3 regions of the Streptomyces sp. NPDC087310 genome follow, and region 1 is predicted to be linked to each of the others. Evidence: riboswitches for the same ligand, from Rfam matches in the RefSeq annotation. Region 1 holds a riboswitch; each other region holds the start of a gene.
The links. A riboswitch is a leader RNA that binds a small molecule or an ion and turns the genes downstream of it on or off. The one in region 1 is predicted to bind cyclic di-AMP.
Positions count from the first base shown of each region.

Region 1 (5,970 bases):
TGATGGGCGTCGCCGGCATCGCCGCCGCCTCCGTCGGCGGACTCACCGGCGAGGACACCAAGGACGACTCCACGACGACGGCCTCCGCCGAGGACACCGCCTCCGCCAAGCCCGTCGCCGCGGCGGCCAACAACAAGCTGGACACGCAGCTCGCCGCGCTCAGCGCCGACGCCCGCGACTTCGGCGACCGTGCCAGCCGCACGCAGGAGCGGATCGACCTCCAGGAACGGAAAGCGGAGGAGCGGAAGCGGGCCGCGCAAGAGGCGGCGCGCAAGGAGGCGGCCCGCCCCAAGTTCGCCCTCCCCGTCTCGCAGAACGGACTCAGCGCGTACTACGGCCAGGCCGGCGTCAACTGGATGTCCATGCACACCGGGATCGACTTCCCCGTGTCGTACGGCACGCCCGTCATGGCCGCGACCGACGGCACCGTACGCACGCAGTACAACAGCGCCTACGGCAACATGGCCATCGTGACCGCCGCAGACGGCACGGAGACCTGGTACTGCCACCTCAGCAGCACGAAGATCCGTTCCGGTTCGGTCAAGGCCGGTGATGTGATCGCCTACTCGGGCAACTCCGGCAACTCCACCGGACCGCACCTGCACTTCGAGGTACGGCCCGGCGGCGGCTCCGCGATCGACCCGCTGTCCTGGCTCCGCAGCCACGGCCTCGACCCGACGTAGCCTCGACCCGGCCCAGCTTCAACCCGACGTAACGGAGCGGGCGAGGGCGCGCCGACGGCCGAAGTCGTCGGCGCCGTGCCGCACCAACCCGGAACGGCCGCCGTGCCTACAACTTCTCGACCGGCGCGTACCGCAGCAGCAGCCGCTTGGGCTTGACGTCCCCGAAGTCGACCGTCGCCTGCGCGTCCGCGCCCACGCCCGTCACCTCCATGACCGTGCCGAGGCCGAACTGGTCGTGCGTGACCCGGTCCCCCACCGCCAGCGCGATCACCGGCTTGTCGCTCGCACGCCGCGTGGCGAAGCCCGAGGGACCGCCGCCCGACCGCGAGCGGGACGCGGAGGAGGAGAGCGACGAGGTGATCCCGGACGTCGGACCCGCCGGGATCTGCGCGCCGGTCCGCTTCCACTCCAGGTGGTGTCCCGGGATCTCCTCCAGGAACCGCGACGCCGGGTTGTACGAGGGCTGTCCCCAGGCGCTGCGCATCGACGACCGCGTCAGATAGAGCCGTTCGCGGGCGCGCGTGATGCCGACGTACGCGAGGCGGCGCTCCTCCTCCAGCTCCTTCGTCTGCCCGAGGGCGCGCATGTGCGGGAAGACGCCGTCCTCCATGCCCGACAGGAACACCACCGGGAATTCGAGGCCCTTGGCGGTGTGCAGCGTCATCAGGGTGATGACACCGGAGCCGTCCTCGTCCTCGTCGGGGATCTGGTCGGAGTCGGCGACGAGCGCGACCTTCTCCAGGAACTCGGCGAGGGTCGGGGTCGCGGCCGGGGCGGCGGCAGCGTCCGTACCGTCCCCGTCGCCCTCTCCCTCCGTGCCGTCGTCGTCGGCACGCGCGGCGGCCTGGCTGCGCTCCTGTTCGAACTCCAGCGCCACCGAGGCCAGTTCCTGCAAGTTCTCGATCCGCGTCTCGTCCTGCGGGTCGGTCGACGCCTGAAGCTCCGCCAGATAGCCGGTCCGTTCGAGCACGGCCTCCAGGACCGTGGCGGGCCCCGCGCCCGACTCGACGATGGTGCGCAACTCCTCCATCAGCGTGTTGAAGCGCTTGACGGCGTTGGCGGAGCGGGCCGCCATGCCGTACGCCTCGTCCACGCGCCGCAGCGCCTGCGGGAAGGTGATCTTCTCCCGGAGCGCGAGGGCGTCGATCATGGCCTCCGCGCGGTCCCCGATACCGCGCTTGGGCACATTGAGGATCCGGCGCAGCGGTACGTTGTCCTCCGGATTGGCGAGGACCCGCAGATAGGCCAGGACGTCGCGGACCTCCTTGCGCTCGTAGAAGCGCACTCCGCCGACGACCTTGTACGGCAGGCCGACCCGGATGAAGATCTCCTCGAAGACGCGGGACTGCGCGTTCGTCCGGTAGAAGACGGCGACATCGCCCGCCTTGGCCTCGCCCGCGTCCGTCAGCCGGTCGATCTCGTCGGCGACGAACTGCGCCTCGTCGTGCTCCGTGTCCGCGACGTAGCCGGTGATCTGGGCGCCGGCGCCGGCCTTGGTCCACAGGTTCTTCGGGCGGCGGCTCTCGTTGCGCTCGATGACCGCGTTGGCGGCGCTGAGGATCGTCTGGGTGGAGCGGTAGTTCTGCTCCAGCAGGATCGTCGTCGCGTCCGGGTAGTCCTCCTCGAACTGGAGGATGTTGCGGATGGTGGCGCCGCGGAAGGCGTAGATCGACTGGTCGGCGTCGCCGACGACGCACAGCTCGGCCGGGTCCTCGCCCTCGCCGGAGGGGCCCACCAGCTCGCGTACGAGGGTGTACTGCGCGTGGTTCGTGTCCTGGTACTCGTCCACCAGGACGTGCCGGAAGCGGCGCCGGTAGTGCTCGGCGACGTCGGGGAACGCCTGGAGCAGGTGGACGGTGGTCATGATGATGTCGTCGAAGTCCAGGGCATTGGCCTCGCGCAGCCGCGCCTGGTACATCCGGTACGCCTCGGCGAGCGTTTTCTCGAAGCCGTCGACGGCCTGCCCCGCGAAGGTCTCCTCGTCGATCAGCTCGTTCTTCAGATTGGAGATCTTGGCGCTGAAGGACTTCGGCGGATAGCGCTTGGGGTCGAGATCCAGATCGCGGCAGACCAGCGCCATCAGCCGCTTCGAGTCGGCGGCGTCGTAGATCGAGAACGACGAGGTGAACCCGAGCCGCTTCGACTCGCGCCGCAGGATCCGCACGCAGGCGCTGTGGAAGGTCAGCACCCACATCGCCTGGGCGCGGGGGCCGACGAGCTGCCCGACGCGCTCCTTCATCTCGCCCGCGGCCTTGTTGGTGAAGGTGATCGCCAGTATCTGGCCGGGGTGGACGCTGCGGGTGCCGAGCAGATGCGCGATCCGGTGGGTCAGCACCCGGGTCTTGCCGGATCCGGCCCCGGCGACGATGAGCAGCGGCGATCCCGTGTGCACGACGGCCGCGCTCTGCTCCTCGTTCAGCCCTTCGAGGAGCGCGGCGGGGTCGATGACCGTACGGGGAGCGCCGTCGCGGTGGTACGGATCCCGGGCCGGGGGCACGTCGTAAGCGCCCTGGAACAGGTCGTCGGGCACCTGCTCCGGGGCGTGCTCGTCCTGGTCCTCGGGCGGCGGGGGGTGCTCGTCACCGGAGGGCTGGAGGTCGGCCAGGAAACTGTCGTCAAAGAGGCTGCTCATCGCTTAACGAGTCTAGGCCGCCGCACTGACAGTCGGCGCCGGACCGGGAAAGCCGGCCGGGGAAGTCGGCCCGGTGAGCCGTACCGGCGCGCCGGACGGTCCCGACTCACATACGCAGCGTAACGCTATACCCCGCATTGGGGCTCCTTGCACTCCACACGAGGAAATGGTCACAGAAATGTATCGGGCATATCGGCCATCCACCTTCACATCAGCGCCACATCTTGGCTAGCGTGCTCGATCAGGCAGCCCGTACCTCTGACGGCGATCCGCGCCGAGCGGGCGGCCCACGCCGAATCCGGGCTTTCCGCAAGGAAGTTCGGAACCGGGGACCCACTCTGCACGACCGGGGTGAATCGGGCCGTACGTTCGCCGTACGTTCAAGGCCCGTAGGGCAGCCTTCCGTTCCGCCCGAACCCGACAGCTAACCCGGTAGGCGGTCCACGGAAGGAGATGCCGAACTTGGCGTCGCATCGCAAGTCGCGCAGCCGTAGCGGAGAACACGTCAGCTCCCCCGCGGTCGGAGTGACGACGGCCGCCATCGCCTCGGTCACGCTGCTGTCGACGCAAAGCGCGGACGCCGCGCCCGCGGAACCCAAACCGTCCGTCGAAGAGGTGCAGAAGAAGGTCGACGCCCTGTACCGCCAGGCCGGTGGGGAGACGCAGACCTTCACCAAGGCCACCAAGGCGAAGGAGACGACGGCCAAGCAGAAGCGCGCGGTCGACCGGGTCATCGACGGCGTCGCCAGGAGCATCGACGGTGTCGCCAAGAGTGCGGACAAGCTGAACGAGGCCCGCCGTACGCTCGGTTCCTCCGTGGCCGCGCAGTCCAGGGAAGGCGCGGGCACCCCCGCGGCCGCCGTGCTGTTCGCGGACACCCCGCAGGCGCGCGTCGCGCCGGAGGGGACGACGGACCGGCTGACCGGCCGTCAGCAGGGCGCCGTCACCGCCTACCCGGCGCGGCCGACCGAGCCGCCGAAGGTACCGGGCCCGGCGGTCACGCGCCCGGAGTCGCCGGACGAGTCGCCGGAGTACCTGCGGACCAGTAAGGAGAGCATCCAGAGGAAGCTCGCCGAGGCCCGCTCGCTGCTGGCGCGGCTCACCGCTGAGGAGCAGGCGCGGCTGGCCGCCCTGGAGCGCAAGAGGGAAGAAGAGACCCGGCGCGCGGCGGAGGCGCAGGCCAAGGCGGAGGCCCGCGACAAGGCGGAGGCCGAAGCGGAGGCGGAGCGCCGGCGCGAGGCGGAACAGACTCAGGCCCAGGCCCGTCCCCGGTCGCACGCCCGGCCCTCGTCGGCCGACACGGACGCGGGCGCGAACACGATCGCGAACACGATCGCGGGCACGGACGCGGGCACGGCCGTCGGCACCGGTGCGGAGGCCGGGACGGGCGGCGACACCGCCGGTACGTACGCGGCCAAGGCGGCGAAGGTGCTCACCTTCGCCGACGCCCAGATCGGCAAGCCGTACGTCTGGGGCGCCTCGGGGCCGAGTTCGTACGACTCCTCGGGCCTGACCCAGGCGGCGTGGCGGGCGGCGGGCGTCGAACTGCCGCGCTCCACCGGCGAGCAGGTGAACGCCGGCACGCGCGTCGTCACCGATGACCTGCTCCCCGGCGACCTGGTCTTCTTCTACGACGACGCCAGCCACGCCGGCATCTACATCGGCGACGGCATGATGGTCCACGCGCCCAAGCCGGGCGCGAACGTGCGCGAGGAATCGATCTACTACATGCCGATCTACGGCAGCGTCCGCCCTGCGTGACCCTCTAGTGGCCCTCTGAGCCCGCCGGCCCTCCAGCCCGCTATAACCGGCCGGTGGCCTTCAGTGGTCCTCAGGGGCCCCTGGGCCCCCGTGAGGCGGCCGTCTCCGGCCCCGGCTTTCCGTGTCACCGGCGTCACCGGTGGTGTCCGCGCCTCGGCGCTCACCGCCGGTCGTCAGGTCCGCGCGGGAAGCCGGGGGTCAGGTCCAGAGCGTGGCGATGAGGATGTTGGCCACGGTCAGCCCGCCCACCGCGCCGAACAGCGGCTTCTCGGCGGCCTCGTCGTCCCGCTTCACGTACACGATGCCCAGGATCACGACCAGGACGGCCAGCTTGACGCCGATCTTGATGTTGTTGAGCGGCTGGTCGTCGGCCTGGTTGAGGCCCACCAGCACCATCCCCGTGATCAGCATCGTCAGCGCGCCGTGCAGCATCGGTGGGGTGAAGCGCGCCGCGCCGGCGCTCATCGCCTTCGTCTGGGTCAGAAAACCGCCGAGCAGGGCGGCTATGCCGATGATGTGCAGGGCGACGAAGACATTGATGAGTACGTCCATGCCGGGAGCGTAGCCGGGCCCTTATCACCCCGGTTCGGTGAGGTGCGGCTTACTTCCGCGATCGGTCGGGACCGTCCGGAAGGGCGCACTCCGTACAGACGATCGTGATCACGAAACGCCCCGGAACCTTCACCTCCCGCCAATACCCGCCATGCCGAGGCCATGTCGTGACCTGCGCCCTAACCTCTCGCGTACGGCCCCCTCCCCGGGCCGTACCGCGCGGCCGTACCGCACGGAATCGACGGAACCGAAGGAAACGGACCCCGCCCCCGTGGCAGCGCACCGGAACCACCGAAAACCCAGACAGCGCCCGTTCTCCCGGCAGGCCGGCCGCACCGCTGC
Region 1 is NZ_JBIUYF010000004.1:361,895-367,864, reverse strand. It holds gene ACIO3P_RS16810 (peptidoglycan DD-metalloendopeptidase family protein) at 1-683, shown strand, start outside; gene pcrA (DNA helicase PcrA) at 790-3,315, opposite strand; cyclic di-AMP (ydaO/yuaA leader) riboswitch at 3,596-3,770, shown strand; gene ACIO3P_RS16800 (C40 family peptidase) at 3,769-5,076, shown strand; gene ACIO3P_RS16795 (hypothetical protein) at 5,275-5,628, opposite strand; gene ACIO3P_RS16790 (NlpC/P60 family protein) at 5,900-5,970, shown strand, end outside.

Region 2 (5,970 bases), on a different contig from region 1:
CGCCGACCTGCGCCCCGCGGCGGCGGGCGTACGGGCCCAGGCGGTCCTGCGGGACGGCACCCTGGCGGACGACTTCCTGATCCGGCGGGCGGGCCGCACGGTCCACGTCCTGAACGCGCCGTCACCGGCGGCGACCGCGTCGCTGCCCATCGGCCGTGAGGTGGCGCGGAGGGCGCTCGCGGTGCTGGCGGAGGAGCAGGGCCCCGGGGCGGTCCGCCGGGTTCCGTAGAATTGGTGCGGCGCGGCCGGATCCCGGCCGTACCGCACCCCGTACCCGCACCCCACCCCCGCTACCAGCCACTCCCACCAGCCCGGATTGCCGAGATGACCGAGAACCCCACAGCGAGCCGTCCCACGGGCCCCACGGTGAGCCGCCCTGCGGTGAGCCGTCCCGCGAGCCGGATGTTCCCGGACGGCACGGGCCCCGCGGCCGACCCCGCCGGCTCGCACTTCGAGCGGCGCATCCGCAGCTTCCAGCCGCGCCGCAGCCGGGTGACCACCGGGCAGGCCGACGCGCTGCGGCGGCTCTGGCCCGCCTGGGGCCTGGACATCGACGGTCAGCGGGTGCTCGACCCCGGCGCGCTCTTCGACGGGCTGCCGGTCGTCCTGGAGATCGGCTTCGGGATGGGCGAGGCGACGGCGCGGATGGCCGCCGACGCCCCCGGCACCGGCATCCTCGCCGTCGACGTGCACACCCCGGGCCAGGGCAATCTGCTCCGGCTCGCCGAGGAGAACGGGCTGTCCAACGTACGGGTGGCCAACGGCGACGCGATCATCCTGCTCCGCGAGATGCTGCCCGCCGCGTCGCTCGACGGAGTACGCGTCTACTTCCCGGACCCCTGGCCCAAGAAGCGGCACCACAAGCGCCGGCTGATCCAGCCGGAGTTCCTGGACCTGGCCGCGGCCCGGCTGAAGCCCGGGGCCGTACTGCACTGCGCGACCGACTGGGAGCCGTACGCCGAGCAGATGCTCGCCGAGCTGACGGCCCATCCGGACTTCGGCAACACGGCACCGGACGGCGGCTACGCGCCACGGCCCGCCTTCCGGCCGCTGACCCGGTTCGAGGGCCAGGGGCTCGACAAGGGGCACGCGGTGCACGACCTGCTGTTCCGCCGTACCGACAACGGTTAGGGTCCCCCGGGATCACCCGGGGTGATCGCCGGGTGTCAGTGCTCCTCGTTAGGGTCATGGGGTGTCAGAACCGTCCCCGCAGCGCCTCGACCCGCATCCGGCCATCCCCGTCTACGAGCAGCAGGAGCAGCTCGGCGACCTGTGGAGCGCCGTGCCCGAGCCTGCCCGCAGGCGCTACCGGCCGACGCGCGCGTTCTGGCGCAACAGGGCGGTCAGGGCCGGGGCGTTGATCACGGTGCTCGCGCTCTGCGCACTGGTGATCCTCGCGCTCGTCCGGGAGCAGACCGGGCCCCAGGGCTTCCTGGTGGGCCTCGGGCTCGCCGTTCTGCCCGTACCGCTGCTGGCCGCGGCCTTCCGCTGGCTGGACCGGGTCGAGCCGGGCCCGTGGACGAATCTGCTGTTCGCCTTCGCCTGGGGCGCCTTCGCCGCGGCGCTCGTCGCGATCATCGCGAACTCCTTCGCGACGGAGTGGATAGCCACCGCCACCGCGGACCCGGCCGGCGCGGAGTCCCTGGGTGCCACGGTGATAGCGCCGGTCGTCGAGGAGAGCGCGAAGGCCACGGCGATCCTGCTGATCTTCCTCTTCCGCCGGAGGAGCTTCACGGGGCTGGTCGACGGCGTGGTGATCGCGGGCTTCAGCGCCACCGGCTTCGCGTTCACGGAGAACATCCTCTATCTGGGCAACGCCTTCGGCGAGGACCAGAGCCAGGGGCACTCCGGGCTGAACTCGGTCACGGCGGCGACCTTCTTCGTACGCGTCGTGATGTCGCCGTTCGCGCACCCGCTCTTCACGGCGGCGACGGGCATCGGCTTCGGCCTGGCGGCGGTGGCGGCCCGGCGCCAGAAGGTCCGCCGGGTGGTCTTCCCGCTGCTCGGGCTGGTCCTCGCGATGGGCATGCACGCCCTGTGGAACGGGTCGGCGTCGCTGTTCGGGCCCTTCGGCTTCTACGCCGTGTACGGGGCGTTCATGGTGCCGGTCTTCGGGCTGCTGACCTGGCTGGCGATCTGGAGCCGCCAGCGCGAGCTGCGGACCCTCGCGGCCGAGCTGCCCGCGTACGCCGCCGCGGGCTGGCTGGCCCCGGCCGCGCCCCTCGCGCTCTCCTCGATGCGGGCGCGCACCATGGCGCGGGGGTTCGCGAGCCGCAGCCACGGGCGCGCGGCGGCGCGGGTGGTGGGGGAGTACGAGGCGTTCGCGACGGCCCTGGCGTTCCTGCGCCACCGGGCCGGGCGGGACCCGGTCGGCCCGGACTTCGTGGAGCGCGAGCAGGAGCTGCTGCACCACCTGTGGGAGCGCAAGGAGATAGCGGGGCCCGCGCTGACCTATGCGGCGCGGGCCACGGGCCGGGTGCGGGTACCGCCGCCGTACATCGACTACGACGGCTACAACCCGTACCGGCAGTACTGATCCCCCGCGAGGGCGGGGGCCAGGGCGGACGGGGCGGGGCTCAGGGGTTGATGCCCTTGCCGTTCAGCCAGGCCATCGGGTCGATGCCCGCACCGCCGGAGGTGTGGACCTCCAGGTGGAGGTGCGGCCCGGTCACGTTGCCGGTCGCGCCGACACGGCCGATGACCTCACCGGTGGAGACCTTCTGCCCGGCGCTGACGGAGAGCGAGGACTGGTGCGCGTACCAGACCTCCGTGCCGTCATCCAGCTCCAGGACCGTGCGGTAGCCGTACGAGCCCGACCAGCCGGCCGACTTGACGGTGCCGCTGTGCACGGCCTTGATCGGGGTGCCCGTGGGCGCCGCGAAGTCCAGGCCGGTGTGGTAGCCGGAGGACCAGAGGGAGCCGGACTGCCCGAAGGAGGAGGTGAGGGTGTACGAGGAGGTGGGGAGGGAGTAGCTGGCCGCCAGCTTGGCGAGACGTTCCTTCTCGGCCTTGGCCTTGGCCTCCGCCTCGGCCTTCTTCTTGGCCGCCTCGATCTTCTTCTCGGCGTCGGTCTGGCGCGCCTTGGCCTGGGCCGCGGCCTTCTCGGCCGCCGCGTCCTGCACCGCCGCCTTCTGCGTGGCGTCGGCCTCGGTCTGCTGCCGCTCGGCCTGCTGGAGGATGCGGGCGCGCAGCGCCTCGCCGGCGTCGGTGGCGCCCTGTTCGGTGTCCGAGATCGTCAGCCCGGCGGTGGTCAGCGGCTCACGGGCCAGCACGTCGGACTCGGAGTCCGAGTCGTCCGAGCCGAGATAGGCCATCCCCGGCAGGGACTTGGCGTCCGGAAGGTTGTCCGCGATGGCATCGGGCAGGGATATGGAGACAGCGGGCTTGTCCTGCGCGGTGGCGATGCCGCCCGCGCCGACAGCGGCGATGACGCCGACGCCGAGGACGGTGGAGCTGCGGGCGAGTCCGTTGCGCTGTCTGGCGACGCGGTGCTTGCCGCGTACGGGACGGACGGACTCCTCGGTGGGGTTCCACTCCCCCCAGGTGCCGGGCGCCTCGTTCTCACCGCCGCTGCCGAAGGAGTGGGGTTCGAAGGTCGCCGTGGGGGCAGACTGGTTGGACGCCACTGAGGCGTGCTCCTTTCCTTCCTTCTCGCCTACCGGGTTAGCTGACGGGTTCGGAGCAGGAAGGTCTCCTACGGGTGTCCCCTGCCACGCAAAGCGGCAAGTAACTCCCGATTCACCCCAATGGGTGGTTCCCCGGTTCCCTCGCGGGATTCGGCGCGCGCGCACGGTGCCATCTCTGACGACGGCTGGGACGACCGCGCTGCGTTATCGAACGTTAATAGAGACCAGGGCGTTATTCCAAGCTGTTCCCGGTGATCGTTAACGACTTCGCATCGGACGTACCGGGACACAAGAACGCGCATCAGGGCGAGTTGATCGACGCCCGGGGCATATCCGTCCACCGCACATACTTGACGGTATGTCATTTGTTGTGCGGAGGGGTACGTACCGATCACGGTTCGTGACCGCCGGTGGTGACGCCCCCTCACACTTCCCTCACGGACTCGCGTCACGGGGGCCGACGGAGGCCGACGCGGGGAGCCTCACGGACTCGCCTCATGGACTCGCGTCACGGCACGATCGGCATCGTCCTGCGCCGCTCCGGCTCCCCCTCCGTGGGCCGGCTGACCGCCAGCAGCGCCATGTCGTCCTGGCTGCCGCCGCCCGTGTGCAGCCGTACGTCGTCGATCAGCGCCTGGAGCATCTCGTCGGGCCCCTGGAAGATCCGCCCGTTCAGCCGCTCGCGCGGGACGTAGAAGACCCCCTGGTCGTCGCGCGCCTCGGTGAGCCCGTCCGTGTAGAAGAGCAGCGTCGCGCCGTCGGGGTACGCGGACTGCTCCGCCCGGTCCGGCCACGCGCCCAGCTCGCTCATGCCGAGCGGCAGCGCGGGGTCGCGCGGCGCCAGCATCCGTACAGCTCCGTCGTGGCACATCAGCAGCGGCTCGGGATGCCCCCGGTTGACGAGCCGTACGACGCCCTCGCCGTGCGGGATCTCCGCCAGTACGGCCGTGGTGAACCCCTCGAAGACATCGAGCCCGTCCCGCCGCGTCCCCTCGCGCAGGAGCGAGCGCTCCAGCCGCTGCGCGACCCCCTCCAGCGAACTCTCCTGCTCCGCCGCCTCCCGGAACGACCCGATGATCACGGCGACCGCCTCGACCGCCTCCAGCCCCTTCCCCCGTACGTCACCGACCACCAGCCGCACCCCGTACGGCGTGTCCTGTACGGCGAAGAGGTCCCCGCCGATGAAAGCGCCCTCCTGCGCCGCCTCGTACCGCGCCGCGATCCGCAGCCCCCCGATCCGCTCCGCGGGTCTGGGCAGCACGGCGCGCTGGGCGGTCTCCGCGATGATGCGGGCGGAGGCCAGCCGTTCGCCGCTGCGTCTGACGACCCCGTTGATGTAGAGCGCGAGGGCGGAGACGACCAGCACCGTCAGCAGCTCGCTGATCGACACCACCGTGGTCAGCGTGCCCGTATGGGCGCGCAGCGCCACCTCGGCGGCGAGCGAGGCCAGGGCCACCAGCAGGGTGCCGAAGAGCGGGTAGAACGGCGCCGCGATCAGCGGGGCGGCGGCGAAGAGCGGCGAGGAGGTCACCCGCGTCGGGGTCGCCAGGTCCAGGATCACCCCGCCGATGATCACCAGCGCGGGCAGGAACCGGACGAACCGGCGCCCGGCGAGGCGCCGCCCGTACCCGTACGGTCCGCGCTGTCCGTACGGCGCCCGGTCCCCGGCCTGTCCCAGGTCCCTGGCGGGGTCGCGCCGGTGGTCGCGCCCGTTCGTACCGGTGGCCCAGAAACCCGCACCGTCGGCACCCCAGAACCCGGCGCCGTCGGCGTCCTGCCTGGTCCTGCCGCCGAGGCGTTCTCCGATCTTCCTGAGCTTCCCCACCAGTCGTCTCCTGCCCGATCCGCCGACGGCTGCGGACGGTACCGCGCTCCACCCAGGCTGGCCGCTGCCGCGCCGGGCAGCGACCCGCCGTCGGCCGACTGGGCTACGGAGAACCGGTACCACCGATCAGGAGACCGGTACTGCCGACAGGAGACCGGTACTGGACCACGGAGAACCGATGTGGAAACGCTCAGTCGGTCAGGTGGCGCTCGGCGTACACCTTCATGGCGTCCCGCACGAGCACAGCCGTACCTTCACCGTACTGGTCATACGTCGCGGTGAAACGTGGATCATCGACGTACATGGCCGTCACCCCGATGACATAGGACCTGGTGGGCTCCATGGTCACCGACAGCCAGTCGCAGTGACGCCGGGCGATCGCCTGCGCCTCGTCGCTCGACGCGCCGTGCCCGGCCGCCGCCGTACGCCCCCAGTCGCGGGCGATCGACTCGTGCTGCTCGACGAACGCCCGGCGCTCCCCCTCGCTCAGCGAGCGCCACCAGCGGTCGCTCTTCTCGT
Region 2 is NZ_JBIUYF010000003.1:19,423-25,392, forward strand. It holds gene lhgO (L-2-hydroxyglutarate oxidase) at 1-229, shown strand, start outside; gene trmB (tRNA (guanosine(46)-N7)-methyltransferase TrmB) at 325-1,131, shown strand; gene ACIO3P_RS10540 (PrsW family intramembrane metalloprotease) at 1,193-2,536, shown strand; gene ACIO3P_RS10545 (M23 family metallopeptidase) at 2,577-3,626, opposite strand; cyclic di-AMP (ydaO/yuaA leader) riboswitch at 3,638-3,792, opposite strand; gene ACIO3P_RS10550 (PP2C family protein-serine/threonine phosphatase) at 4,135-5,304, opposite strand; gene ACIO3P_RS10555 (MerR family transcriptional regulator) at 5,642-5,970, opposite strand, start outside.
Region 2: linked by a shared signal. The riboswitch ahead of ACIO3P_RS10545 (M23 family metallopeptidase) and the one ahead of ACIO3P_RS16800 (C40 family peptidase) in region 1 are both predicted to bind cyclic di-AMP.

Region 3 (5,970 bases), on a different contig from region 1:
ACGGAACCCGCACCCTCGACCCGTACTCCCGGCTCCTGGAGGACCGGATCGTCTTCCTGGGCACGCCCGTCGACGACACCGCGGCGAACGATGTGATCGCGCAGTTCATCCACCTGGAGTACGCCGCGCCCGACCAGGACATCAGCCTCTACATCAACTCGCCTGGCGGCTCCATCAGCGCGATGTCCGCGATCCACGACACGATGCAGATCGTCACCTGCGACGTGGCCACGACCTGTCTCGGCCAGGCCGTCTCGACCGCCGCCGTCCTCCTGGCGGCGGGCGCGCCCGGCAAACGGCTGGCGCTGCCCGGCGCCCGGATCGTCCTCCGGCAGCCCGCCGCCGAGGAGCCGATGCGGGGACAGCCGTCCGATCTGATGATCCACGCGCAGGAGTTGCTGCGGCTGCGGGAGCTGGTCACCGCGACGCTGGCACGCCACACCGGACGGAGCACCGAGCGGATCGCCGGCGACATCGACCGGGACACGATCCTCGACGCGCCGGGGGCGCGGTCGTACGGACTGATCGACCACGTCGTCCAGAACCGCAAGACCTCCGCCGGCGGGCGGTGAGCGCCGGTGCTGCCACCCGAACTGCCGCCGCTGCCCGCCCTCACCCGGGCCGAGGGCGAGGTCGTCGACCACTATCTGCGGATCGTGGACCTGCTGGGCCGGATCAACCCGGCGCGCGGGACGGACACGTACGGCGCCCTGCGCGCGGCCCAGGCGCTGCCGGCTCAAGTGGCCGGGCTGCGGGACGCCCTGACGGCCATGCACCGGCGGGGCGAGAGCGAGCTGTACGCGGCGACCCTGGCCAGGGCGTTGCGGACGCTCGACGGGGAACGGCGGGCCGCGCGGGTCACCGTGCCGCCCGAGCACCCGGCCTGACGGGGCGTCGCCTTCCCGTATGGCCGCGCCCATATGAGAAGGACTCGCACATTCGGCGTATGAACTGACTGGACGGATTCGGCGAGACGAGTTGCGCGAACCGACCGGAGTGTCGGCGCGCTTGATCGTTACGTCGCAGGTACGGCCCTCATCGGCCCGCGCCGGCCGGGAGCGGAACACCCCCTCGCCACCCACATGGACCAAGGGTGAGGAACTTCACATATCGTCGTTTCAACTCGGAAATCCACTGGTTTCTGGGTCAAGATCCCTGGGACGACAAGCCCCCGCCACCCCCGGCGGGGCGGTCCGGGCGGACGCCGAGTCCTGCCGCCGTTCCGGATGTCGGGTCGACAGGAGTGGATCGGCAGGAGTGGAGGACCCAGGCAGTACGGGACGACGCCCGTCGTGGTCGTCCCTCGGGGTGAAGCCGTTCACGCGGCCGGGCAACTTCGCCAGTCCGAACCCGACAGGTCATCCTTCACAGGCGGCTGACGAAGGGTTGCGCATGACTGCGCAGACACATGTCCCGTCCTTGCTGTCCCGGGCGGGGGCCGTATCGGCCCTCACGATCGCGGCGGTCGCCGGCACCATGCTGGCACCTGGCGCGGCGTCAGAGGCCGAGGCCGCCACGCTCAGCGTCAAGGCCCTGAAGGTCGCGGCGTCGAAGAAGGGGTCCCCGTACCGGTACGGCGCGACGGGCCCGCACCGCTTCGACTGCTCGGGTCTGACGCTCTATTCGTTCAAGAAGGCGGGGAAGAAGCTCCCCCGAACGGCACAGGCCCAGTACAACAAGACGCGGCACATCTCCTCGTCCTCGCGGCGCAAGGGTGACCTGGTCTTCTTCCACTACGGGAGGAGCGTGTACCACGTCGGGATCTACGCGGGCAAGGGAAAGATCTGGCACTCGCCGAAGACCGGTTCGCTGGTACGGCTGGAGAGGATCTGGTCCAAGAAGGTCTGGTACGGCCGGGTGAAGTGAGCACCCGCCGGCCGCCCCGCCCCAGGGAGGCATGGAAGTCCCTCCATGCCCTGGAAGACCTCAGGCAGGGGTGGCCGGCGTCAGCGGGACCGTCCAGGGCAGCGCGATCCAGACGGTCTTGCCGCCCTCGTCCGTCGGGATGACCGACACCCGCCCGCCGGCCTCGGCCGTCAGCGAGCGGATGATGACCATCCCGCGGCCGTTGTCCTGCTGCACGGCGGCCGGAAGCCGCTGGGGCCAGCGCGGATGGCTGTCGGTGACCCCGACGCGCAACTGCTCCTCGCGGTCGAGCCGTACCTCCACGGTGAACGTGGGCGACTGGCCGAAGGTGTGCTGCACGGCGTTGGTCGCCAGCTCGGAGACGATCAGCCGGACGGTGTCCGCCGTGGCCGCCTCGCCCGGCAGCCCCCAGTCGGTGAGGAGCTCCGCGACATATCTTCGGGCCGTCGGCACCGATGCGGGCTCGCTCGGCAGGGTGATGGATGCTTCCTGGTGGTCGGCCATGGCGACGCTGTCCCTTTCCCGCCGGACCGGACTCCGGCGCAGAGCTGATGGCTGCGCGGACGGCCTCGGAACCGTGCTGCGCGACAGCCTGCCACTGATCGCACCATCCGTACCTCCGATCCACCGAGATCTGCATATATCTGTCGCTCAAAGCGGTGAACTCTGCAACGCGAGACCGTATTTGGGCGCCGGAAAGATAACTTCTCCGCCTTGGCGTCGTATCGGTGCGACGGAGAAGGAAGCGGAGAGGTGATTCGGCCATGCGGCATATTCCGGTGGTACGTCGGCAGCGACTCGGGGACGAATTGCGCAGACTGCGCCGGAGCGCGGGGCTCACCAGTGACCAGACGGCCCGGCTGCTCGGCTGGCACCAGTCGAAGGTGAGCAGGATCGAGACCGGCGTGAGCGGGGTGCGGGACGGCGACCTGGCGGCGCTCCTCGACGCCCTGGGGATCGAGGACCGGCGGCTGCGCTCGCTGCTGCGGGCCCTCGCGGGCACGGCCGACGGCGCGCCGGGGTGGTGGACGGCGTACCGCGCGGTGATCCCGCCCACGTACCGGGACTTCATCACGCTGGAGTCCCAGGCGAGCACCGCGCACACGCTGGAGACCTCGGTGGTGCCCGGACTGCTCCAGACCCCGGCCTACGCCCGCGCCGTGACCAGGGCCGCGCTGACGGGGACGCCGGACGGGACGGTGGACTCGCTGGTCGACGTGCGGCTCACCCGCCAGGAGGTGCTGACGCGGGCGGCGGCGCCGCTGCGTCTGCACGCCGTGGTCGACGAGGCCGTGTTACGGAGGGAGGTGGGCGGGCCCGGGGTGATGCGGGATCAGTTACGGCGGCTGACCGAGCTGGCCCGGCTCCCCCGGATCCGTCTCCAGGTGCTGCCGTTCGCCGCGGGCGGCTACGCGGGACTCACCGGCCCCTTCGTCATCTTCTCTTTTTCGAACATTACCGATCTGGATTTAGTCATTCTCGACCATTTAACGAATAGCCTCTATCTGCAACGGAAAGAGGACCTTGAGGCGTACCGCGTCGCCTTCCACGCGATGCAGGCACACGCCCTCTCGACACAGGATTCATTGGATCTCATCGCCGGGATCAATGACGGCGCGTAGGGAGCATCATGTCCGCTTGCCTCGCAGGGCCCCTCACCTCTCTTCCCTTACCCCTTTCACCCCCGCGGAGGTGGCGGCGCAGCAGTCACAGCGTCGGCGCCAACAACTGCGTGGAGTGCGCCCGTAACGACGCGGGCGCGCTGGCCGTACGGGACTCCAAGAACGCCGCCCGCCCCCACCTGGCCTTCTCCGCCGGTGCGTGGACCTCCTTCGTCCGGGCGCTGGACGGGCGGGCCCCTGCCGCGTAGACGGGCCGTCAGCCCGCTTCCGGGGCCGCGGACCCGGCCCCGGGCGCGAGCGCCACGACCGTACGCACCGCCGCGCCCATCTGGTCCTCCGTCAGGTCGGCGCGGGCGGTCAGCCTGATCCGGGAGATGCCGTCCGGTACCGAAGGCGGCCGGAAACACCCCACGGCCAGCCCCGCCGCCCGGCAGTCGGCGGCCCAGCGCACGGCCGCCTCAGGCGACGGCGCCTGTACGGAGACCACGGCGGCGTCGGGCCGTACCGCCGTCAGTCCCGCCCCGGTCAGCAGCCGGTGCAGCGTACGGGCGACCTCCCGGGCCCGCTCGGCCCGTTCGGGCTCGCGGCGCAGCAGCCGCACGCTCTCCAGCGCGGCGCCCACCGCCGCGGGCGCGAGCCCCGTGTCGAAGATGAACGTCCGCGCGGCGTTGACGAGATGGTCGATCACCCTGGCCGGTCCCAGGACGGCGCCGCCCTGGCTGCCCAGGGACTTGGAGAGGGTGAGGGTCGCCACCACCCCCGGGGCGCCCGCGAGGCCCGTCGCGTCGAGGGTGCCCCGGCCGCCCGCGCCGAGCACCCCCAGGCCGTGCGCGTCGTCGACGAGCAGGGCAGCGCCCCGGCCCCGGCAGACCGCGGCCAGCTCCGCCAGTGGCGCGGCGTCACCGTCCACCGAGAAGACGGCGTCGCTCACGACCAGCGCCCGGCGCCCGGGGTGCGCGTCGAGCGCCTTCGCCACGGCCTCGGGATCGGCGTGCGGTACGACGACGGTCTCGGCGCGGGAGAGCCGGCACCCGTCCACGATCGAGGCGTGGTTGCCCGCGTCGGAGACGAGGATCCCGTCGCGGGCGGTGAGCGCGGTGAGGGCGGCGAGGTTGGCCGCGTAACCGGACGAGAGGACCAGCGCGGCCTCGAAGCCGCAGAACTCGGCCAGCTCCCGTTCGAGTTCGGCGTGCAGGGCGGTGGAGCCGGTGACCAGCCGGGAGCCGGTGGCGCCCGCGCCCCAGCGGCGGGCGGCCGCGGCGGCGGCGCCGGTCACGGCGGGGTGCCGGGTGAGGCCGAGGTAGTCGTTGCTCGCCAGGTCCAGCAGGGCGGAGTCGGCGGGGCGCGGCCGGAGCGTACGGACCAAGCCGGCGCGCTCGCGGCGCAGCGCCTCCCCGTCGGTCCAGTCGAAGGGGTCGGCGGGGGCGGCCCCGTCGGCGGGACCGGTCCGGTTCGAAGGGGCGGCCCCGTCCGGGGGCGCGGTCCGGTCGGAGGGAGCGGTCCGGTCCGGGGGATTCTGCTCCATCGGTCCCGTCCTTGCGTCGGCGGCGTCGGCGTCGGGCGTCCGCGGCGGTGTCCCGTCCGGGACGTTTCCCGCACCGTGTCCTTTTGTAGGCAGCTCACAGACCCTAACCGCCCGCGAACCCATTCTTAGTGTGGTCATGCACACACCTCGCTCGGGCGGTGTTGTGGGATTCCTCCGTGGTCATGACGCGCCCGGATAGGTCAGGATCGGCACCATGGATCTGCTGAACACGCTGGTGGAAAAGGGCCTGCGGCGCGAGTCGCCGACCCGTGAGGAAGCGCTCGCTGTGCTGGCGACCTCGGACGACGAGCTGCTCGACGTGGTCGCGGCGGCCGGCAAGGTGCGCCGTCAATGGTTCGGGCGGCGGGTGAAGCTGAACTATCTGATCAACCTGAAGTCCGGCCTGTGCCCGGAGGACTGCTCGTACTGTTCCCAGCGGCTCGGTTCGAAGGCGGAGATCCTCAAGTACACCTGGCTCAAACCCGACGAGGCGTCCAAGGTCGCCGCCGCCGGGGTCGCGGGCGGCGCCAAGCGGGTCTGCCTGGTCGCGAGCGGCCGGGGGCCGACGGACCGGGACGTCGACCGGGTCTCGCGGACCATCGAGGCGATCAAGGAGCAGAACGAGGACGTCGAGGTGTGCGCCTGTCTCGGGCTGCTCTCGGCGGGCCAGGGCGAGCGGCTGCGCGCCGCGGGCGCCGACGCGTACAACCACAACCTCAACACGTCCGAGGCGACCTACGGCGACATCACCACCACCCACACCTACGCCGACCGGGTGGACACCGTGCGGCAGGCGCAGGCGGCCGGTCTGTCGGCCTGTTCCGGGCTGATCGCCGGTATGGGGGAGAGCGACGAGGACCTGGTCGACGTGGTCTTCTCGCTGCGCGCGCTGGACCCCGACTCGGTGCCGGTCAACTTCCTGATCCCGATGGAGGGGACGCCGCTCGAACGGGAGTG
Region 3 is NZ_JBIUYF010000006.1:182,567-188,536, reverse strand. It holds gene ACIO3P_RS23740 (ATP-dependent Clp protease proteolytic subunit) at 1-572, shown strand, start outside; gene ACIO3P_RS23735 (hypothetical protein) at 579-887, shown strand; cyclic di-AMP (ydaO/yuaA leader) riboswitch at 1,193-1,389, shown strand; gene ACIO3P_RS23730 (C40 family peptidase) at 1,393-1,866, shown strand; gene ACIO3P_RS23725 (ATP-binding protein) at 1,927-2,370, opposite strand; gene ACIO3P_RS23720 (helix-turn-helix domain-containing protein) at 2,631-3,488, shown strand; gene ACIO3P_RS23715 (DUF397 domain-containing protein) at 3,497-3,736, shown strand; gene ACIO3P_RS23710 (8-amino-7-oxononanoate synthase) at 3,745-5,013, opposite strand; gene bioB (biotin synthase BioB) at 5,228-5,970, shown strand, end outside.
Region 3: linked by a shared signal. The riboswitch ahead of ACIO3P_RS23730 (C40 family peptidase) and the one ahead of ACIO3P_RS16800 (C40 family peptidase) in region 1 are both predicted to bind cyclic di-AMP.